4 regions of the Shewanella sp. MEBiC00475 genome follow, and region 1 is predicted to be linked to each of the others. Evidence: predicted binding sites of a transcription regulator. Region 1 holds the regulator's gene; each other region holds the start of a gene.

Region 1 (5,976 bases):
GCTAACTGATGAGGCAAGCAGTGCAGCGAATAAGTTAATCATTAACCATAGAGAGCGTCTCAGGGTACTTTTAAGCACTGGGCCAAAGGTATCTTCATCATCATCCATCCCCGCCATGCCCATCATTGAATGTTCGGCATCTTCACGGATTACATCAATAATGTCATCGATAGTGATCCGTCCAAGCAATTTTGCTTGTTTGTCGACCACAGGAGCAGATATCCAATCGAGTCGTTCAAATTTCTGCGCTACGTCTTTATCAGACATTTCAACGGGAATGCTTTCTAGTTCGGTGTCCATAATACTGCGGACAGTTACACTGGGGTTACATGTTAATAAATCGACCAACCTTACTCCGCCTAATACATGATCTTGGCGGTCGACCACATATAAAGTATCGGTAGAGTCGGGGAGATTTCCTCGTTGACGTAAATAGCGTAATACCACTTCGATATTGACATCTGGTCGTAACGTGACTGTATCGGTATTCATGATACTGCCAGCGGTATCTTCAGGGTAACGCAGTGCTTGTTCAACTCGATCTCGGTCTTGGCTTTTCATCGACTTGAGTACTTTTTTGTAAACCGTGTCAGGTAAGCTACGAAGAATATAGGCGAGATCGTCGGTGTCCATGCCGATTGTGGCTTGAGCAAGCTTTTCTGGAGTCATGTTGCTAATAAGTGAATCTTTTAGCTCTTCACCTAATTCGTCAAGAATTTCGCCTGTATGTTGCTGGTCAATTAATTGCCATAGCACTTGTCTATTTTTTGGCGGAGATGATTCAAGAATAAGGGCGACATCATTAGGCGACATGGTATGTAACATGTTGCGAGCGTGGACAAACATACCGCTGTCGAGTGCTTGGGCAAGTTGATTGAGGCGTTGTTCGGTAATTTCATTGTCTAGGTACTCTTTACCCATATATCTACTTCCTATTCATCACACAGCAATCATTTATTTCTCTGATTTTTCTGGCTCAAGTTTATTAGTTACAAAGTTGAAACCTATGCAACGAAAAATGGAATGCCTGAAGGTTTCTGTTGGGCGGGTTTCTATATCGCCGTATTATTTAATTAAACAATAGAGGTGTGCTTTCCGGATATCAAGCAACACCGGAGGTTACTAAAACGGGTATATTTTCGTCATCTTAAGCGCTAAACATTCACAGAGTAAAACAATACTTAATGTGATGGTATTGACTACCTGAGGTAAACATAAAGGCTATTCTTGTGAGGTGAATATGTAAATAATATTGTTGTGGCTACTGCGTTAGTATGAGGCTGAGGAGTTCAGGGCGCAACATCTAATATAGGCATATGGTTTGTGAGCATTATAGAATAGAAGCTAGTGTTACTGACATATTTAGCGCTAATCTTACATTTTGCGACTCTCTATTGCCGAGCTTCTAAGCGTACAAATTTAGCAACATTCATCAAATTTGGCATTAATGAGATCGCACACTGCGCTTAGGGCCGCTTCTGCATCTGGTCCTTCAGCTGTCACTGTGATCATTTTTCCAATTCCACTTTCGAGCATTAACAACCCTAGGACACTTGCTGCACTGGCACTTTTTTCATCTTGAATTAAGGTTATATTGGCATCAAAATCAGCTACTAGAATGGCTAACTTTGTCGCTGCGCGGGCGTGTAAACCTAATTTGTTTGAAATACTAACTTGGCGTTCAAGTTTGATCATTGATTCGATCCTATGTTCACTTAGCTGTTACTGCCATTTAAATCTAATTCTCTGTGGCGAACATTCACTGTATGTTTACTGCCTTGTCTAAATCGTTTTGCCAATTGATCGACAATATACACTGAGCGATGTTGACCACCAGTACAGCCAATGGCGATAGTAAGGTAGCTGCGATTGTTACGTTCTAAGTGAGGCATCCAAGTTTCGAATAGGTTTTCAATTTGCCAGATAAACTTATTAACTAATGGCTGGCGCCCTAAAAACTCTTGTACAGGTTCGTCTAAACCAGTAAATGGACGCAGCTCTATTTCCCAGTGTGGGTTGGGCAAAAAGCGTACATCAAACATAAAGTCCGCTTCTGTCGGCATTCCGTGTTTAAAGCCAAAAGATTCAAAGTTAATCACTAACTCTTTATCAACACTGCCTAGTAATATTTGCCTAACCTGGTCACTTAATTCGTAAATATTCAGTGCTGATGTATCAATATAATGGTCAACAATTTTTGCGATTGGTTCAAGTAAGCGTCCTTCTAGTTTGATCGCTTCTTGCAGTGAAATATGATTTTTAGATAGCGGATGTAATCGACGAGTTTCACTATAGCGTTTGAGTAGAACTTTATCATTGGAGTTTAAAAAGAAGCTGATAATTTCAGTGTCGTGCTCAAGCAGGGCTAATTGATTTTGAAGCACTTTACTTTGTTCATCAATGTTGCGTACATCAACACTGATTGCCACTAAATCATTACTACCTTTGAGCTGGGCTAATAATGTGCCAATAAGAGCTAAAGGCAAATTATCAACACAATAATATCCTAGGTCTTCCAATACTCTTAAGGCTACTGATTTTCCTGAGCCTGAACGTCCTGATACTATGACAAGTTTCATGCAGTGATAACCTGATAAAGTTCTGTTGAGTCGTGAGTTTTACGAAGCTGTTTCAATATTTGCTTGTCACTTAGTTTTTGGGCCATGTTCGATAACGTGCTTAAGTGTTCTTGGCACTGATCTGCCGGCACTAATAAAGCAAATAACAGATCAACTGGTTGGTTATCGATTGCATCAAAGGCAATGGGTTCTTCACACTTAATAAATATGGCAATGGGCTGATCGATAGACGTCAATCGACCATGAGGTATCGCGATGCCATTTCCTATACCTGTGCTACCCACTTTCTCTCTCGCTAAAAGGCTTTCAAAAACCTCTTGCGAAGATAGGGGTGGGTACTGGGCAGCGACTAAGTTGCTGATGAGTTCCAGTACTTTTTTCTTACTGCCCGGGGTGGCACAGGTAGTGCACTCCGGTCGCAGAATGGTACAAAGTTCCATCGTTAGTGTTGTGTATACTTCTGTTGGTGTTTAATTACCTGACGGTTGAGCTTATCGATCAGGGCGTCTATTGCAGTATACATATCAGTACATTCTGACATGGCAAACATCACTATGCCATCTGTGATTTTACTGGCTTTTGATCTTTGTTGTAACTTTTATACATTGAGCGCAACGTTTGCATTATGGCTCTGATCGGAGTGTCGTTCAAGCTTTGAAAATTTATCATGAATATATTCCGTTGCCTTGTAGGTTATAAACTCTTACGTTGGTTAGACGGTGGAATCATCATTGCTTCACGATATTTTGCAATGGTACGACGAGCAACGTTTATGCCCTGTTCAGCCAGAAGTTGGGCCATTTTACTGTCACTCAGCGGTTTTTGCTGGTTTTCTGCAGCAACTAATTTTTTGATAAAAGCACGAATTGCAGTAGATGAACATTCACCGCCATCGTCAGTGCTGACATGGCTAGAGAAGAAGTATTTTAGTTCAAACAGTCCTCGTGGGGTGTGCATGTATTTTTGGGTAGTCACCCGTGAAATGGTTGATTCATGCATTTCTACAGCTTCAGCGATATCATTTAATACCATTGGTTTCATGGCTTCTTCGCCATATTCAAAGAAACCTTGTTGAAATTGTACAATGCAATTGGCCACTTTGAGTAATGTGTCGTTACGGCTTTCAATACTTTTAATAAACCATTTAGCTTCTTGCAAGTGGCCTCGAATAAATTGACTATCCGACGGATTTTTACTGCTTCGCGCCATGGCGGCGTATTGTTGATTAACGCCAATTTTTGGCATGTTGTCAGGATTTAACTCTACAACCCATCGGCCATTTTTCTTTAGTACCGTAACATCGGGTATGACGTATTCGTCATCTACGGCAGTAATTAATAAACCTGGACGAGGATTAAGTGACTGGATTAGGGTGATAGCGTCACGCAACTCGTTTTCTTTTAGCTTTGTTTTACGCATTAACAATCTAAAATCACGCCCGGCAATTAAATCTAAATAGTCTTTAATCAGCAGACGAGCATTATCAATATGGGGGGTTGTGTTGGCATATTGCGCTAATTGGATGAATAAGCACTCGCTTAAATCTCTAGCCGCTACACCAACAGGATCAAAGTGTTGAATGCGCTTTAATACGGCTTCAACTTCATCTAGTTCAACGGTTTCATCGCCCATTGCTTCGAGAATATCTTCGGTACTTTGGGTTAAATAACCTTGTTCATCAACAGCATCAATGATAGCGGTGGCAATTGCTAAATCGGTCTCAGAAAAGGGAGTAAGATTTTTTTGCCATTCTAAATGCTCATACAGACCTTCGGTGGTTTCACCTTGGAATGGCATGTCATCGTCGCGCATGCTCGCACTGCCTGAACCTGACATTGGGGAGGCGGTATACACTTCGTCCCATGTCGTATCCATGGCTAGATCATCCATGGTTTCTTTGGTTATAGACTCTGCAGTGTCAACTGTAGAGGTGTCTTTTTCTTTATTAACGCTGCTGTTGTCACTAAAGTCGGTATCAGCTTGGTCTCGATTTTCTTTTGCGGAGTTTTTTGCTTCTGAAAACTCATCTTCTATTTCAAGCAATGGGTTTGAATCCAATGCTTGTTGGATTTCTTGCTGTAGCTCCAATGACGATAATTGCAGTAAGCGAATAGCCTGCTGCAATTGTGGGGTCATGGTTAAGTGTTGACCCATTTTGAGTTGGAGTGACGCTTTCATTTACCGCTTATCCCTAGATGATTTCCATAAAAATGACAATCTAAAATACTGTATTGATTGTTACATACATCAATGACATTTAACGTTATTTAGTTAACGTTCAACAAAACGAGTTAGATAGTTTAAAAGACCCGTAACTTAACTATAGCTTGAATTGTTCACCTAAGTACACAGCTCGAACTTGTTGATTGCTCAATACTTCATCAGGTGTACCTTCAGCAATTAAATTACCTTGGCTAACAATATAGGCCCGCTCGCAAACATCTAACGTTTCACGAACATTATGGTCGGTAATTAATACCCCTAAACCGCGACTTTTCAGTTGTTGGATAATTTTTTTAATATCAATAACTGAAATAGGATCAACACCAGCAAAGGGTTCATCGAGTAAAATAAATTTTGGATTAGCAGCTAATGCGCGTGCAATCTCAACGCGACGACGTTCTCCACCCGACAACGACATGCCTTGATTATCGCGAATGTGGGTAATGTGGAATTCTTCTAGCAAATGCTCAAGTTGTTCAATTCGTTGGTCGTTGTTGAGCTCTTTGCGAGTTTGCAACACGGCCATAATATTGTCGTGTACAGTGAGCTTACGAAAAATGCTGGCTTCTTGCGGTAAATAACCAATACCTTTACGGGCTCGAAGATGCATTGGATCGGCGGTGAGATCGTCATTATCAATTAAGATCCGACCTTTATCGCTTTTTACTAAGCCGACAACCATATAAAATGTGGTTGTTTTACCCGCCCCATTAGGGCCTAAAAGACCCACTATCTGGCCAGTTTTAACCGTTAAACTAACATCTTTAACAACTTGACGAGCTTTATAGCTTTTAGCTAAATTTTCAGCGGTTAAGGTTATTTGGGTCATTGTTTGTTCTGCTTGTTAACAGGGATTTCAGGGAGTTTTTGCTTCGGCGCGGTTTCATCTTGGAAGTTTTCAGGTTGAATAATCGTGATGACCCGATCTTGTCCCTTACCTGTACTTTCAGCTATCAACTCTTGTGCATTGATATTGTACTTAATTTTGTTACCAGTAACTTGGCTTCCTGATTGCTCAAGCTTGGCATTGCCTATTAATGTGAGCGTGGTGCTGGCAAGATCATAAGTAATTTCGTCGGCACTGGCGGTACCTATTTGGCCGTCATCTAATTCTTGTGAAAACGTTGCCGGCGAACCAGTGGCGATAAGTCTTTTACTGGTGCTGTTTTCGGGG
Region 2 (5,976 bases), 810 kb from region 1:
ACAAAAGTAAATTGATCACCTTCAACAATTTCATCAGCAAATAGCTGTGTAAAATGTTCAATGTCTTTGGCAATAAAATGCGTGTCATTGTCGGTAGCTGCCTCAAATCCTTCGGTTATGCCGTTACGCATTTTGTTTGAAGAGATCATTCCTGAAGTGATAGTTAACTGGATCACCGCTATAGGTTGAGCAAGCACATCTTCTAGAGTGTGCATTTTTGTCGGCAAATACAAACTACCTACATATAAATCCATAAAAAACTTACTGCGTATACCTGCACCATTCAATACTAATGGCTGCTCTGCAGCAGTCATTTTCTCTGCTACATCAACATCTGCAATCATGCTAGCTTGTGCAAACAACGGCAGCATTAACGATAAGCTCAATCCAATTGAAGCTAATAATTTCATATAAACTCTCTAAAAAAACTGTAATACAAACGGATACAACTTAGGGCGGGTTAATTAACCGCGAACGCCTAATTTATATTGACCATTCTGTAGAAACATTAATGCTTGCTTATGTTTTGGGGAGATAAGAATTGGGCCATCATCAAAAAATAAAAAGCACTTCCAATTACGTACGAATACATCCCAGCGAGTTTCAACTATTTGGTACTTTTCATAGCAAAAATACACCACCGCATCATCGGGCCATTGAATATGCGCACTAATCGCTTCAGGCATCGCATTGTCATTAGAATCCCAGGCTGATTGCCAATGCTCAGTTTCTGTCCAAGCATCTTGCTTTGCTGGCCAGTCACCTTTTTCAAACAGCTCTGCACGACTGCTCTTATTGCTTATCCACTTATCCCACACTTCCATAGCACTTTTATCAGTCAGTGGTTTAATCAAGGCCTTATCATCATCTGATACAGGCAAATCTTTATGGTTAAAAATCCACTTACGCTTATAAAGATCAAACGGAATATATGAATATGACAAACAATTGCTCCTAGCAACAAAAATGAAGCACAATTATAACGCTAAAGCTGATCAGACTGCGATAGCGAGAGAGATAAATGATGTGGAGATTGAAGAAATATTAAAGCTGTAGTTAAAAAATACTGATACTAGTAAATATCTCAATTCTGGGAAGGGCAATGAAGTAAATAAGATGATTATAAAAGAGTGAAAATGAGCATAGAAACAGTTTATATGGTCTCCCCACAGGGACTCGAACCCCGATCGGCCGCTTAGGAGGCGGCTGCTCTATCCTGTTGAGCTATAGAGAGACCCAGTGATTATACTGAGTTTATAATTGAATTAAACCTTTTAAATTTAATTGCTTGATTAATAACCAACTAATGTATAATAGCTTAGTTCTTAATCTTTAATCTTTAGTTCTTAGTTCTTAGTTCTGAACTCTCAACTTTTAATCATTAGTTCTTAATCGCAATGTCGTTCACTTGAATATTGTCAGCACTGTCGATGCCGTCAAAAATTGCAGTTGAACTGTCTTCAGTAACTTGTTCAATAACCACATTGGCACGGCTTTTTGTAGCGATGGCGCGCATGGAATTGAATCTGTCTGGGATATTTTTTTGTAATACAATTTGGAATTTATCACCCATTTTGACGCCATTTTTACGACCTAAGTTGATGATAATACGATCCCCTTGTCTGGCAACAATTTGGCCTAGTAATGGACGACAATTTAACTGTTTATCCAGGGACATCACACTTTGTTGTAAAACATCACTAATAGCCTGACCATAGGAAGAACGCCAAAAGCGTTGGTTAGCAGGAGAAACTATTTCTTGTCTTTCAAACTCCCAAGGCGCTGATGTAGCAAACGATTCTGACCACACAACTTCGCCACTGATACCATGATAAAGAGTTAATTTTATCATGAATTGCCTAAGCGGATCATCGTCTACCAACCCCATATAACTGCTTTGTACCGGTTCAGTAGAAATATCAATAATTTCTGGTTGCAATACATATTGGCTGTCGGTGATTTCACCTAACCAACTGGGAATACGGTAACCCTTAAAATTTACTAATTGATTGGTGTTATCAATTTTTTCGTCGGCGTGTAATCGAGCGAAACTGTACCGAGATTGAGCGTTGATAATTTTGCCTAAATGTTCAGTGACCCGTTGTTCAAAGTTGGCCAATTGGCCATAGCGTAACTGAGCGCGTTCTTGTAAATAGGCTTGTGGCAACATAATGGCGGCTTTGAGAGACTGGCTTTTACATTGTGCATCGGGTTCTTGCTCACCAAGTTCTAATTGTAAAACCACGGTAATAGTGTGCTGGCTGATCATTTCACTCATTAATTCAACATTATTGGCCGATCCCATCCGTTGAATTTGAAAGGTATCTTGAGTAAGTCGACCTTGATTGACTTGTTGTTGGCTGGAAAAGTTAACTCCGGCTTTTAAGCTGGCATAATTTAATGCTTGGCTAATGGCATCTTCGCGGGCTTTATCAATATCACCATTAACAATTTTGGCCTTGCCGGTAACTTCAATTTGTTCAGCTGATGCAGACATTGTCGCCAGCAAGCCACAGACGCATAGCATGACTATTGCGGCAATATGACCGAAGGGATTAGCTCGGTTAGTAGGGCTTTGTCTGATCAGCATGCGATGTCCTAATGTCAAAAAAACGTCAATTTGGCCTAATTACACAAATTAAGCTTACTCTATTTTTAATAAAGCAAAAATTGTGCCTCTTTAGAATCTACTGTTCTTTACTGGTTAAATTTTATTCGAGATAAAAACGTTTTAATCGAGACGAGTGGATTGCTGTCTATCAATCTAAGCACCACTCACTTAACAAATAATCGCTCATCAAAGAGTAAAACGTTTTTAGCCAAACCCTTCGGGCAGCGTTTGTTGTTCATTCCTAATGCGTTATCGGCTTCTAAATGTAGAATAACGACACTACAAAACCTCTGCCTTGTAGCCCTTTATTTAAGTAATGAACAACAATTCACTGCAAAAACTACCTTGAAAGATCAACAGCCCCTCACATTTTGCAGTTATTTTTCGATCTAGTGCAATTATAGTAAAGCTTCTTGTACATTTGCCGATATAAGGTGACGAACAATAAAGAAGTAAGTTATTGGCCTTAGTCAGCGGTAAATAAGGTGATTAAATAGCTCATTTATACCAAGACTTGCGGCATTAAGTGTTAGAGGAATTATTATGATTAACAGGCTTTTTATCCCCGCGGTCATGCTCGCATCGTTATCGTTAGCGGCATGCACCCAAACGCCTAATGCTGCCAATAACTTTGCCTTCAATAATAACGGTAAATTTGTCAAAACCGCCGACGAAGATGAGGTTTATCACGATAAGCTGGCTTATGATATTCAGGCTGCAGGAATATCACCTAAAGGCCAAGTGAATGTGTGGGCCGAAAAGTTAGTCAACGAGTTAGTGCTACAGAATGACGCTTTACGACCTGATCAACCACTGCTTATATCTACGCCAGTAATGGCCAGTAATTTAAATACCACCAACGAGTTGGCATTACAGTTACAACAAGGATTACTTGCAGCCTTTCATGCCCATGAATTTAACTTAGTTGATTTAAATGTAGCGACTAGTTTACGCGCAACGGAGCAAGGCGAGTTTTTGTTGAGTCGGAATTGGGAGTTATTACGCTCAGATTTACCGGTATCACATGTGTTAGTGTCAACCATGGCCCTAACACCTGAAGGCATTATATTTAACGGCCGAGTGGTCAATATCACCAATAATCGGGTGCTTTCTGCGGTGCAATCATTTGTAGCTGCATCTAGCTTGTCAGGTTATTTACAGCCTTCTGAAATTATTGAATCTCGCAACGGTTTGTTGTATCGCCACGAAAAGCGAGGCGACAGTCGTTACACCGTATTAGGAGATAAGCTATGAAATCGCTGATATTAATAATGCTGTTGGTACTAAGCGGATGCGTCAGTAAGGACAAATATGTTCAGTGGGAAACTGAAGCTCCAGCCTCGTTTCCAACTCTAACAGCAATTGGTTACGCACCTTTAGCAACACAGCCGAGTAAAGAAGCGTCACATCGTATTTTAATGGCGATGCAAGCGTCAAAAATTGCCGCTTATCGTGAGTTAGCAGAACAAGTTTATGGCCAAAAGGTTACGGCTAATAGCGACGTGAGTGAGTGGTTATTAACTGATGATAACGTTAAATCGAGCGTTAGTGGCATTATCCGTGGTGCCAAAGTGGTTAAGACTTACCCTTCAGGTGAGTTTTATGTCACAGAGCTCGCTTTGGACTTTAAACAAGTATGGCAATTGTACGAACAACAAAATCGCCCTAAACGGGTGAAAGATGTTACCTACTTTTAAATATTAAAGTCGATTTGGATTAGCTTGATACCTAATGTTATTAACTAATGTTTGAGTTAATTAGCTTGCTTAAACCAAAATGTTTATACAAAAATGTATGGTCCGCCTCGTTATTGCAAATGATATTTTCGATAACGAGGTTGGTTTGCGCTAATGTATTCGGAATCTTCATTAGGTGCTTTACCACCCGCTCCACGATGAGTTCCGCGCTAGATTGTCCTCAAAAAGCCCAAAGCATACTTTCGGTGCTGTTTTTTGTGTCAGGTCTTCAATCTAGTGGTCTGACCGTTCTGTCATCTTCTCTATCATCTGCAAACTCGGGTTAAACTCTTATTTCAAATGCTTGCTTGGTCGATAATACCGACCACGCTATTCGTACCAACTTATTCGCTAATGCAACGACGGCTACATTAAATGGCTTCCTCGCTCTGAGCTCAAGTATCCATTCTCCAAATACGGCCACCGCTTTTTCTGGCCTTGATAACATCGCTCGAGCACCATGAATAAACAACGTTCTTAACGCCTTATTTCCACGCTTACTTATCCCGAGCAAGGTTGACTTCCCTCCCGTTGAATATTGATGAGGAACTAATCCTATCCATGCGGCCATTTGACGGCCATTTTTAAAATGCGTGACATCTGAGATATCGGCCAAACACTGAGCTGCGGTTAAATCTCCCACCCCAGGGATCGTCTTTAATAGCTGCGCTCGCACATCTTGCTCGACAAGCTGTTTAAGCTTTTTATCTTGCCCTGCTATACGCTCATTAAGCAGTAAGTAATACTCGTGGTGTTCAATTAATTCTTGCATCAACATGGTTGGAAGCGGTTCGCCGTTATCGGCAAGCCATTGGAATAACACTTTCATTTTGGCATGCCCTCTAGGAAAGCTCATGCCAAACTCGAGTAAAATTGCTCCAATGCGTGACATACACGCTGTCCGCTCTTTGATATAACTAGACCTAACTCGCTGAATAACGCTGATGACTTGTGAGGTCTCTGTTTTGACACCAACAAAACGCATCGATGGTCTTGTGCATGCTTCTGCTATTGCATCGGCATCAATATAATCATTTTTATTCGTTTTAACGTAAGGCTTAACATATTGGGGAGGAATGAGCTTAACCTCATGACCCAGTGCTTGGCATTTTCTTGCCAACCATTGGGAACCGCCACATGATTCCATTGCAATCATTGTTTTAGGTGTTTGTGACAGAAATTGAATGAGCTTTAAACGAGTTAAATGTTTACGAAATTGTTCACGACCAGTGTGATCATGCCCAACAAGATGAAAAGAAGATTTGCCTAAATCGATCCCAATTACTTTAATAATAGACATGATGGTTCGCCTCTTTGATTAGCCTACCCTAAGTATAGCTTAGGCGTGAGGCGGACCATCTAATTAAGCCACTGATTTAAGCGGCTTTTTTGTTATCGGCTGTGTTATCGCTCATTGTTAAAACGATAATTTAAACGCTAAGCCAAATGCGGCCTGGTTTTCCATGTCTTCAGTAATGTCAGGATAACTTAACTCCATTTCTCCAGCAAAATAGTACCCTGCATAAGCATTAAGGCTGATATTACTGGTCGCTTTCCAGCCTGCTCGAGCAAAGCCTACCCATTCTTCGACTTCGATTGTTTGATCATCATCAGCAATTAAAAAACGCT
Region 3 (5,976 bases), 460 kb from region 1:
TGTCGGTGAAAGCGGTGCGGGTAAAGAGCTTGTAGCCAACACCATTCACCTGGCCAGTCACCGAATCAACCAACCATTTATCGCCATTAACTGTGGTGCATTAAGCCCTGAACTGGTCGACAGTGAGCTGTTTGGCCATGTAAAAGGCGCTTTTACCGGTGCTCATCGTGATCACCGTGGTGTATTCGAGCAAGCAGAAGGCGGTACCTTATTTCTTGATGAAGTCACCGAAATGCCGCTAGAACATCAAGTAAAATTGTTACGCGTACTCGAAAACAATGAATATCGCTCTGTCGGCTCACAACAGTTTAAAAAAGCCAATGTTCGCATTGTTGCTGCCACAAATCGCGATCCAACTGAGGCTATCGATGCTGGGCGTTTCCGCGAAGATTTATATTTTCGTTTAGCGCATTTTCCTATCCGCGTGCCACCATTACGCGATCGTAGCAATGACATCAGTGGCCTAGCACAACATTTTTTAGCCTACCGAAATACTGCTGAAAAACTCACTAAAACCTTTTCGGATGATGCTCTTAAACTTATCCAACAACAAAAATGGCCCGGAAATGTTCGCGAACTAAAACACGCAATAGAACGTGCATATATTTTGGCAGAAGATACTATTTTACCGAGTCACATCACGGTGACACCTCAGGAACCATCAACAGAGCCTTTAGATGACGACGTACAAATACCTGCTGGTATGCGCTTAGATGAACTTGAAAAAGTAGCTATTTATCAAGCGCTCGACAACTCATTGGGCAATAAAAATGATACAGCTAAACAGCTAGGTATTAGCGTTAAAACCCTTTATAACAAACTCAGTAAATACGAAGACCAAACTGACTCAGACGAGCCATAGCCCTAAATACCCATTCATTAAACGTATTTGTTCGCTTCTGGAACAAGCACATTTAATGAAGTGGGTTTGACTTTAATACACAGATCTTCCGACTCAAATAACTCACCATCAATCACATACTGGCATGTCGAATCCGTGTTTAAATAGATTGTTTTCGCTTGCTTATGATGAATTCGACTCGCTTGACTGTCTTCTCCTTCACGATCTCCAGTTAATCCTGCAAATAATAACTCGGTCATACTTAATAACTGTTGTGGCGATGTCTCGCTCGATTCAATCCAGGTAATATCTAACAAACCATCGCTAATATTGGGTTCACCATTACCTAGCGCTAACACACTGGTAAAAGGTGCTGCATTAGCAATCACCAGACTTGTAGTGTTAATCACCTGAATATCACCACCATCGATCTGTACTCTCATCGATAATGGCTGATTTTCGTCTATAGCCTCCCACAAACCATTAAGGTAGGCTAATTGTCCTAAATTATTTTTTTGTTCACGGTCTGCTTTTTGAATCATCTTCTGCTCAAAACCTAATCCCGCCAGCAATAACATTAAGTTATTATTGCAGGTTGCCGTATCAATACGTTGATGATGACCTTGAATTAAAATATCGAGCGCTTGTGCAACAGGTACAAATTTACTGGTTATGCCAAACAAGGTATGACTCAATGCATTGGTGGTTCCCATTGGAATAATACCTAAGTAAATATCAGTATCGACAATCACTGATGCCACTTCATTTACCGTACCATCACCGCCACAGGCCACTATAATATCTGCGCCTTTTTGCTTGGCTTGTTCGGCTAATTGCACCGCAGACTTATCTTTAGTGGTATACAAGACTTCAAGCTGAAAGTAGTCCGACAACGTTTGGATTATGTGGTCAGCTTCATCATGCCATTTACCACCACCCGATACTGGATTAACAATTAACCAAGCACGTTTGTGAATATTAATTTTTTGCTGACTATGCATTTTTTCTATAGCGGCCAATTGCCATTTATTTAATCGTGCCGTTTGGCGAATACTATTGATGGATTTAAGCACATCATTAACATCCCGATTTTTCTCACGACACACTAAATAAGCCGCTAACACCAACACCGAACGCCCTCTTCCTAACGCACAATGCACCACTACATTTTTACCGCTACTGACTTGGCTGTGTAACCAATTAATGGCTTGATTTAACTGCGCGACGGTCGGCACGCTGTGATCTAAAATAGGAATATTTAAATAGGCAATATTTTCATCCATCAAGGTCCACTCAAGTGCATCAAATTCAGCAGTAACATCCAAAATTGCGTCAATGTTTTCATGCTTAAGTTGATCAATATCGCTGGGAAACAATCGGCATGCTAAATACAACTGCTTATCTATTTTTTGGATTGCGGGTACTTTGTCGTGTTTTCTCGCCCAAGCGTTATACAGCTGGGAACCCATTAAAAATGGAATAAAACTCCAACTGATATACCAAGGAATACTGCCATCTTGGCTTTTTCGGAAAATGCCTGCGCTATTAAACCAATAAGCTGAACTCACCAGCCCCAAGGATAATGCAATCCAAGCAAAAATAACCTTAAGTAATATATAAGGAAGCGCCACACAAAAGCACAAAGCCAATAACGCGCCAACAGTATAGTAATATTTAATATGAATACGGGTTAGCATGGTGGTCCTCCTGTTGAAAAAAAGCAGCACATGCGTGCTGCTTAGGTTAATACATATCCTAATAACTATCTGGTTACTCCGCAGCAATCAGTCAAACTTTTCACTTCGAATTGCATTGATTTATATAGGCATTACCCTAACGATATTAATGCATTTTCAATAGAGAACTTAACGACTTTCAACGAATAAAATAGTTAATTTGATTGGTATAATGCTTAACAGTCAGGATCTTCTGCTTTCATACCTTCTTTAACATCTTCACATGCATCTTCAACTGCATTACCAGCATCTTGGATCATTTCATCCACTTTCTCGCCTGCGTTTTCAGCTTTGTTATCTGAACATGCTGATAAACCAGCCGTTAAAAACACCATTAAACTTGCCATTGTTAGTAATTTTAATAATTTCATATTCATCTCCAGGATGATGGTTGTAATCGAATAAACTTGTTTAAGTAACCTCAACTCTGATTAAGAGATGAGGTAAATACTATGCTCGGGGAGCTTTTCCTCGAATTGCATTGGCTACTAACGAAATCACTAGCAACACAATAAAAATAAAGAAAATAATTTTCGCGATGCCTGCTGCTGCACCTGCAATACCGGTAAAACCAAATAGACCCGCTATAACGGCTATAACTAAAAACATTAATGTCCAGCCCAACATAAAAACCTCCTTGGTGTACGGTTTACATTGTGATGTGCGTTGAATTTACGCTGACGATTTATACAAATATCTTATCTCCATCGTAAAAACGAACGATTCACACCACGACTATGTATTAGTTAAAGCCAACATCGTGCCAACTTTAACAAAACGTTATAAGACCATGATTTTTAGATATTTTAAATTTAAGGTAAGAAAATCAGTAATGAGGACGCCATAGACGAGCAGGCAATTTTTACCGATGATACGGTAAGAGTTTCAGGCTACCACGCCACCAATGCGAAATATCGATAAGTAAACAAAAATGCATCTAGTGGCTGTAATGGTTTACCCTTTATGAGGCAACTTAAGTGAAATTAAAGCTGCCAGTGCTACAAAGCCACTGGATATCCACAAGCAGGCTTCTAATCCATAGGCTTGATACACCCAACCAGACAGTACAGTTCCAATAAGCCGCCCCATGGCATTAGCCATATAGTAAAAGCCCACATCCAGCGACACGCCATCACTGCCGGCATAGCTAACAATTAGGTAGCTATGCAGTGATGAGTTAATCGCAAATACCACACCAAACACTAATAAGCCGATAACGACACTTTCCAGCACATAAAAATCTGCATGTAGCGCCACTGCAATCGCGGCGGGAATGAGCAATAAGTAAGTTGCCCATGCAAATGCAGCTCGGCCGCTCGGTACTTTGCCCTGTCGTTTACCGGTGAAATAAGGTGCAACAGATTGCACCACACCATAACCAATCACCCAGCTAGCCATAAAGCTGCCGACCCACCAATGATCCCAGCCAAAGGTTGTGGCTAAAAATACCGGTAATGCCACCACAAACCATACATCTCTGGCGCCAAACAAAAACATTCGCGCCGCCGACAGTAAGTTAATAGCCCGGCTTTTAGAAAAAATATCTTTGAATTTTGGTTTATTTTTCGCTTTGCCTAAGTCATCTTTTAAGGTCACTAAACTACATAACCATACAATGCCTAATAGTGAAGCCATTAAGATAATGGCGCCTCTAAATCCTAAGCTTGTGAGCAATACGCCACCTAAAAAGAAACCAATCCCTTTTAAGGCATTTTTAGAGCCCGTTAACAACGCCACCCATTGGTAAAGCTTACCCTCGGCATCTGCCGGCACCAGCGTTTTAATGGCACTTTTGGCACTCATTTTATTTAAATCTTTGGCAATTCCCGACAAGGCCTGCGCTGCCATAACATAAACGACAGTCAACATGTCTGCGGGTACGGTAAGCATAGCTAACGCCACTATTTGCAGACCTAAGCCAATATTCATAGTGTTATTTAGGCCAAGCTTTGCGCCTAACCAACCACCAACAAGATTAGTTACTACGCCAAAAATCTCATAAAACAAAAACAACATCGCTATATTTAACGGGCTGTAACCCAATTGATGGAAATACAACACCACCAGCATACGCAAAGCGCCATCGGTTAAGGTAAATGCCCAGTAATTACCGGTAATCAATAAGTACTGTTTTATCGATGGTGATAAGGAACGCAATGAATCCAGCCCCATAAGCATTATTCCTTATCTGCTAAGCCGACTTTGCGGGCAAGCTCAGCGGTACGATTGGCATATCCCCACTCATTGTCGTACCACACATACAGTTTCACTTGGGTGTCATTCACCACCATGGTTGATAAGGCATCAATAATGCTTGAACGCGGGTCGGTTTTATAATCTACCGACACTAATGGTCGTTCTTCATAACCCATAATGCCCTGCAGTTCAGTATCAGCAGCTTGCTTCAATAGTTGGTTTACTTCTTCAACCGTTGTTCCACGAGCCACTTCAAATACGCAATCGGTCAGTGACGCATTGGCTAACGGCACCCGTATCGCATGGCCGTTTAACTTGCCTTTTAGCTCTGGGAAAATATGGGTAATCGCGGTAGCCGAACCAGTGGTGGTTGGTATTAAACTAATGCCACACGCACGGGCGCGACGTAAGTCTTTGTGGGGAGCATCTAGAATAGTTTGAGTATTGGTAATATCGTGGATCGTGGTCATTGAGCCATGCTTAATACCTATCTTTTCATGAATCACTTTTACCACTGGTGCCAAACAGTTGGTGGTACACGACGCTGCGGTCACGATTGGATGAATGGCTTTGTCGTATAAATCATCGTTTACGCCCATCACAATATTGAGTACGCCGTCTTCTTTTACTGGCGCAGTTACCACAACCCGTTTGACACCTTGATCTAAATAAGCTTGTAGTAAGGCTTTAGTTTTTATCTTGCCAGAGGCTTCAATCACCACATCACATTTTGACCAATCGGTGTCTTGGGTGGCCATGTTACGGCTGCAAGGAATAGCTTTACCCTTAATCACAATGGCATCACCATCATGTGTCGCCTCATGGTGCCAACGACCATGGACTGAATCAAAAGTCATTAAATGTGCCAGCGTGGCTGCATCACCAGCAGGATCGTTAATATGTACAATTTCTACATCGTCCCAATCATACGCCGCGCGCATTGATAAACGTCCCATACGGCCAAAACCGTTAATGCCTATTTTTATCGTCATAATATTGTCCTAAGCTTACTCTCATTTTTAAGTCGTAATATCAAAGGCTAGTCACTAAATACTAACCATTAAATGCATCAAAATATTCACGTTGAACTGGATGAGCCAACGCCTTGGGTCGTAGAGCTTGCACTGCATTAATGACTTTATTTTTAGGCCAGCCTAAGCTTGCTAATATCAGACCAATCACCAACCCCGTGCGGCCCGAACC
Region 4 (5,976 bases), 1.4 Mb from region 1:
TGAATGCGAGTGAAATAATGGAAAATGTTCAATTACAAAGCGCACAAAATCGTTATGATAAGGGTCATCTTGCACAAAGATCCCTAATTAAACGAAACGGTGCTATGAAATCAAAAGAACCTAATCCAATGGCAGATGAACTTGCAGCATTAATGATGCAAGTGGCTAACCATCGATGCAAAACATCTTTTGCAAAACTTTTTTCGCATTTTGGCCCCAAAATTAATTCTTTTGGCGTTCAGCGCCTAAGCCAGCAAGGTTTAGCCGTAGATTTAGTTCAAGAGACGATGACACGAGTTTGGACCAAAGCACACCTTTACAATGCCGATAAAGCCGCGGTAAGTACTTGGGTATTTACCATTATGCGTAATCAATGTTTTGACATGCTTCGTAAAGTACAACATAACCGCGAAGATTCATTTGGTGATGATATTTGGCCATTATTTGAGTCTGATGAAGCTGAAAACAAAGATGATGATTTCTTACTATCCTCGAAATTATTGCAACACGTAAAAGAATTACCACCACTACAACGCCAAGTAGTACAAGGTATTTACATGCAAGAGCTAACGCAACAAGAATTAGCAGACAAACTTGATATTCCTATTGGCACGGTTAAGTCTCGACTTAGACTAGGTTTGGAAAAATTAAAAAGCTTTATGGAGAAACACTATGATTAATTACCACCCTGATGAGCATTTGCTGTCTCTCCATGCAAAAGGTGAATTGCCGTTATCAATGTCGATTGCGATTTCTGCCCACGCCGAATTTTGCTCACATTGCCAACAACAACTTGATCAGATGACCATTGCGATGTCTGTACAACAATTTGACTCGGTCACAATGCCTGAATCAGACAACATTAATGATCTCCAATTAGATGCATTACTTAATCAATTATTGAGTTCAACCTTAGATACGTTAGACATTGAGCAACCTAATACAGATAAACATAGTGAAGAAAAAAGCAAAGATAACAGCGTCAATATTAAAGGTCAGCATTACCCGCTACCTCGGGTTTTTCGTAAACAAATTAATGCATCCTGGCAAGGTATTGGCAAAGTCAGTCGTTTAAGACTCGATACAGGAGAACCACAAGCAAGAGCAAGCTTGTTGCACATAGCTGCCAATGGTGAAATTCCCGAACATACCCACAAAGGGGCAGAGCTCACCTTGCTACTCGCGGGAGAATTCAGTGATTGTTATAACACTTATAAACCTGGTGATTTCATGTTGCTTGATAAAGAGCATCAACATTCACCTAAAACACTTGAAGGGTGTTTGTGTTATACCATAGTAGATGCGCCTTTATACTTCACTAGAGGATTCAGTAAGTTACTCAATCCAATTGGCGATTTACTGTATTAGCCATTAGCTTAATTAACGTAATAAATTGCAGTTAAGTATTGACGAATTAGAACTGGTTGATCAATTGAGTCGATAGCATAGCTTACCGCGTTAACCTATGACCTTTGAACACGGATGATGAGGACTTCATGATCCGTGTTAACTTTTTACTCTGCATGTGCATGTGTATGTGCATAAATAGCATCCCGATTGACTGTATTTATTAGTGATATGAATCACACCGAGACATATTTTGATCTAAAACAGTATTTATTTGCTTAAAATTTGAAAAAGACTATTGCCATATGCAAACACTCAGTATATTATCCACACAGATTTAGTTTTCTTGTTAATTTTGGTTACCTACCTGTAAGTCTGCTCAACTTCACTTCGTAAATAAACCCAAGACAAGCTTCTGTACATCGTTTTTGATTTTCAATTAATTATGTTGGTGATTTAAGTTATACCCACGTAATCTTGCTGTCATAAAACTATGTTCAACTTACAAAATTAAGTGCTCAGTGTGTATCAAGTATCTTAAGGTTATGAAGTAACATCAATGTTGCTAACATAAAATAAACCTTAATCAACTATTTACATCACAACACTTGATTAGTGAGTAAAAGATAGGTTAAGTTAAATCTCGAAACATTAATCTTTTGCAACACTAAAAAATGCCAAGGATATTTTATTGAACAATTTTCTCACCAAATGGTGAATATACAAGAAGGAGTGTGACCAATGTCATACAACATGAATGGACACGATATTTCAGTTAACTTTCCAGTTAATTCTATTTCGTCAAATAAAAACTCAATTGCTTTTACCGACAGCCTGGGTAAAAACAAAAAAACATTTTCAAAGCGCATTGAAGCAATCAACTTCATGAAATGGTTAATCTCTGCCAATAAGTAAGATCCCTAACGCTTTGCGTTAATCATTTACTCTGTTATTTAATAAACTCATTTCTCGGTATTCTCCTCTCAATTACCGGATGTTTATTAAAACAGAGTAAAATGAATTTACTCATCAACATAATCTTAAATAATTCCTCAGTATTAACTCTCAAATAAAACCTCAAAAACACCTTAAACACAAATTTATCAACCACTTAAAAGTAGTGTACCTTTCCAACATTCATTCTAAGTTTGTACTATCCGAGAAAACTTTCGTTGGTATCTAGGTAACATTGTGTTATTTCCTAACACCCCACCCTGATGTATATATAAAATTTCTGTTGCGCTGTTAGCATTCTCATTTAAATAATGTTGTAACACTAAAAATCCAACGGGATCGTACAATAATTCAAATTCAATTCCTGACTGACATACTTTTTCCCACATATCAAAACAACGTCGTGATAATTTTCCAAAATGATATTTATGACCATCATTAATAATTTTTGGATAATATATTTCGTCAACTAACTCTGAGAATTGTTGACGTAAATATTCATCACCCCCGACAGTACTGCAAGTTATGACCTCTATAGTAAATACATCCACTATTGATAATTGAGCGAGCTGTTGAATTAATTGCTTATTTAAATATGCTGCAGTAGTCCCCGTACCAGACGGTAAAAATACCATTAGCTTATTTTTCTGTTGTTCTTGTGCCCATTGAATTATTTCAGCAGCCAGTTGCTCGATCCCAGTTTCAGCATACTGACAACGTCCACCTTCTGGAATATACAATAAATGCTTTTTATCAGCGTAGATGGGATCTGATGACACAATATAGTTCATCGCATCGTTTAAATGCATACCAGCAAGATTTTCTGCATAAGCCAAATTGCCAATATCAATAATATTAGCGCCATTTTGTATCGCGGCAGCATAATTACCCTGTGGGTTTTGCAATAAGAAATCACTGATATGACTAACATAATAATTAAACGTCCAGCCCTGCTGATTAGCAAGTACTGACATTGAATATAATGAATTAGCCTGCGCTGATCCAGAAGCCACTAACTGAGTAACATGTGAGTAATCATGATGTAAAAAATGATAAAACTTACGTGCTTTATTACCACTAAAATCAGGATGTAATAAATCATCCCGTTTGACATAGATAATCTGTCTGCCAAAGTTCATTGGCTGTACTGGGCTTATCGAAAACATGCATTGTCTCAATCAACTGTAATATGAGCATTTTAACTAAAAAATGACAAATCTCATCGATTCATTTGTATTAATGATAACTACCAAAGAAAATCGAGTAGGTAAAATCATACTTTAATATATAAAATCAATATCTTAAAAACATGGCATGGATATCGCTATATATTAATCAATATTGACTACAGATAGGAATGAAAATGTCACTTTTACGCTTAATCTTTAATATTGCTTGGTTTTTAATGGGCGGATTTGTTATGGGCCTCGCTTGGTGGTTTGTAGGAGCATTATGCTTTATTAGTATCATAGGTATCCCATTTGGTCGTGCATGTTTTGTTATTGGCGAATTGGCTTTTTGGCCATTTGGACAAGAAACAGTTAACCGTAAACACGTTTCTGGTGAAGAAGACATTGGCACGGGTACATTGGGCTTAGTGGGTAACATTGTGTGGTTTTTATTCTTTGGGATCTGGTTGGCCATTGGTCACTTAGTGCATGCATTGGCTTGCTTTATCACCATTATAGGTATTCCTTTTGCGATACAACACATGAAGCTGGCCTTATTAAGTTTAACCCCTATTGGTCAAACCGTTATTGCCAAACCGACCTATTAAGAATAGTGTTAATCTTATAATGTAAATCTTATAAAAAAGCCGACAACTTTATGTTGTCGGCTTTTTATTAAAAACTAATTCTTAATGTCTTCGCTATGGCAAAATAAAATTAGTTAATCATTCGGCCTATGCCGCCAAGGACAGAACCTTCACCTTGGTCTTTACCGCCACTAGAAGGTGCATGAGCAATAATTCTGTCAGCCATTCGAGAAAACGGTAAGCTTTGTAACCACACAGTACCATGGCCTTGTAAGGTCGCAAGAAACAAACCTTCGCCGCCAAATACCATTGATTTTAATGAACCTGCACGTTGAATGTCATAATCTATTCCTGGGGTAAAACCCACTAAGCAACCAGTGTCGACCCGCAATGTTTCACCCCGAAGCTCTTTTTTAATTAAAGTGCCGCCTGCATGGACAAACGCCATACCGTCACCTTTTAAGCTTTGCAAAATAAAACCTTCACCACCAAAAAAACCGGTACCTAAACGTTTATTAAATTTCATACTAACTTGAGTACCCAATGCAGCCGCTAAAAAGCTGTCTTTTTGGCAGATAAGTTCGCCTTGATGCTCGGATAAATCAATTGCCAAAATGGTACCAGGGAACGGCGCGGCAAATGCCACTTTGCGTTTAAGTTGACCTTCATTACTAAAGTGAGTCATAAAAATGCCTTCACCCGAAATAGCCCGTTTACCGGCGCCAAGTAACTTGCCAAAAAAACCAGATTCAGGCTCAGATCCATCACCCATTTTGGCTTCAAAACAAATATCTTCTTCGATATAAGTCATCGCACCCGCTTCTGCAATCACCGACTCATTGGGGTCGAGTTCCACTTCCACCAGTTGCATACTTGAACCAATGATTTCGTAATCTACTTCGTGACATTTTTTGGTCATCTTTTGCTCCTTCAAATAAATATAATAATGACGCTAATAACGACAACAACCAATTGGAGTAAACGCGATTGAAGTCGTTGTTGTATTCGGTTAAATAGTTGCTTTAGGTTAACAAGATGTTGGTGCTTTGAACATGCTAACTTTGTGAGACATTATTTGTTTCTAGCCGTATCAATAATTTACAGGCAATGTTAACCCAATCCAGCACCACTTAATCCTGATTGTTGTTGCTGTTGATATTGTGCAAACTCTTCTAAAATTAGTTCGGTAAACAACTGCCCAGCTCGCCCAAGCGGACGCTCTAAAGTTGATACTAATTGTGGCGTAAAACTAAATCGGTTGCCGCCAATAAAATCGATTGCGATCAATTCTCCAATGGCTAGCTCTTCGGAGATTAAAAAATCAGGCATCCAGCCAAAACCTAATCCTTTTAACAACGCATTTTTCTTCATAATAAAACCTGAAAGATAGAATACTTTGTCTCCACCGAATTGCATTTCATCTCGGTCACGTTTACCTGGAGATGAGTCTTCAATGGTTAACTCAACATGTTGCTGTAACTCAGGCAAACTAATGGCTTTTAACTGACTTAATGGATGTTGTGATGATGCCACCAGGACACTGGTAATGCTTGGCAGAGCTTTAGGATGATACGAGGGGCCAGTACGGTAATCTTTGACTAACATTAAGTCTGCTTGCTCACGCTCAAAGCGATGTTGCACTCCGCCTAAAAACTCCATATTGAGTTGAATTTTAGTAGGAATATTATGTTCAGACATGCGCTTAAGGGCGGTCATAATTGGTTCCATCGGCAAAGCACCGTCTATCACTAACTCAAGCTTAGGTTCCCACCCCTGACTAAAGCGGCTTGCAAGATGTTCAATATTGGCTAAATGCTGTAATAAGCGTTGTCCTTCAGCCAAAATCACCTTACCTTCCGGTGTTAATTCTGCTCGATAATGATCTCGATTAAATAATGTCACGCCGAGATGTTGTTCCA

The links. Region 1 encodes sigma-54, which starts transcription at its own class of promoters, with help from an activator protein. Its sites were predicted from a motif close to GTTGGCACGNNNNTNGNNT; they were not measured.
Region 2: FCN25_RS16215 (flagellar assembly protein FlgT) is a predicted target of sigma-54. The motif match lies at 2,662-2,680, and genes of this name have one in related genera.
Region 3: FCN25_RS10430 (DUF1328 family protein) is a predicted target of sigma-54. The motif match lies at 3,327-3,345, and genes of this name have one in related genera.
Region 4: FCN25_RS18535 (YccF domain-containing protein) is a predicted target of sigma-54. The motif match lies at 3,610-3,628, and genes of this name have one in related genera.

What each region holds. Positions count from the first base shown of each region.
Region 1 covers NZ_CP039928.1:2,821,653-2,827,628, forward strand. The annotation lists gene mgtE (magnesium transporter) at 1-921, opposite strand, end outside; gene FCN25_RS12475 (HPr family phosphocarrier protein) at 1,420-1,695, opposite strand; gene rapZ (RNase adapter RapZ) at 1,716-2,579, opposite strand; gene ptsN (PTS IIA-like nitrogen regulatory protein PtsN) at 2,576-3,019, opposite strand; partial or broken gene raiA (ribosome-associated translation inhibitor RaiA) at 3,022-3,276, opposite strand; gene FCN25_RS12495 (RNA polymerase factor sigma-54) at 3,273-4,757, opposite strand; gene lptB (LPS export ABC transporter ATP-binding protein) at 4,900-5,631, opposite strand; gene lptA (lipopolysaccharide transport periplasmic protein LptA) at 5,628-5,976, opposite strand, start outside.
Region 2 covers NZ_CP039928.1:3,629,842-3,635,817, reverse strand. The annotation lists gene FCN25_RS16230 (chalcone isomerase family protein) at 1-410, opposite strand, end outside; gene FCN25_RS16225 (DUF2947 domain-containing protein) at 465-944, opposite strand; tRNA gene FCN25_RS16220 (tRNA-Arg) at 1,159-1,234, opposite strand; gene FCN25_RS16215 (flagellar assembly protein FlgT) at 1,382-2,590, opposite strand; gene FCN25_RS16210 (FlgO family outer membrane protein) at 3,155-3,865, shown strand; gene FCN25_RS16205 (LPP20 family lipoprotein) at 3,862-4,308, shown strand; gene FCN25_RS16200 (IS110 family transposase) at 4,631-5,647, opposite strand; gene FCN25_RS16195 (DUF6268 family outer membrane beta-barrel protein) at 5,765-5,976, opposite strand, start outside.
Region 3 covers NZ_CP039928.1:2,364,948-2,370,923, reverse strand. The annotation lists gene FCN25_RS10445 (sigma-54-dependent Fis family transcriptional regulator) at 1-862, shown strand, start outside; gene FCN25_RS10440 (diacylglycerol kinase family protein) at 880-2,538, opposite strand; gene FCN25_RS10435 (hypothetical protein) at 2,754-2,948, opposite strand; gene FCN25_RS10430 (DUF1328 family protein) at 3,028-3,204, opposite strand; gene arsJ (organoarsenical effux MFS transporter ArsJ) at 3,532-4,749, opposite strand; gene FCN25_RS10420 (ArsJ-associated glyceraldehyde-3-phosphate dehydrogenase) at 4,755-5,765, opposite strand; gene FCN25_RS10415 (tyrosine-protein phosphatase) at 5,827-5,976, opposite strand, start outside.
Region 4 covers NZ_CP039928.1:4,184,433-4,190,408, reverse strand. The annotation lists gene FCN25_RS18550 (sigma-70 family RNA polymerase sigma factor) at 18-680, shown strand; gene FCN25_RS18545 (ChrR family anti-sigma-E factor) at 673-1,368, shown strand; gene FCN25_RS20970 (hypothetical protein) at 2,089-2,262, shown strand; gene FCN25_RS18540 (1-aminocyclopropane-1-carboxylate deaminase/D-cysteine desulfhydrase) at 2,490-3,467, opposite strand; gene FCN25_RS18535 (YccF domain-containing protein) at 3,665-4,078, shown strand; gene FCN25_RS18530 (TIGR00266 family protein) at 4,188-4,976, opposite strand; gene FCN25_RS18525 (LysR family transcriptional regulator) at 5,168-5,976, opposite strand, start outside.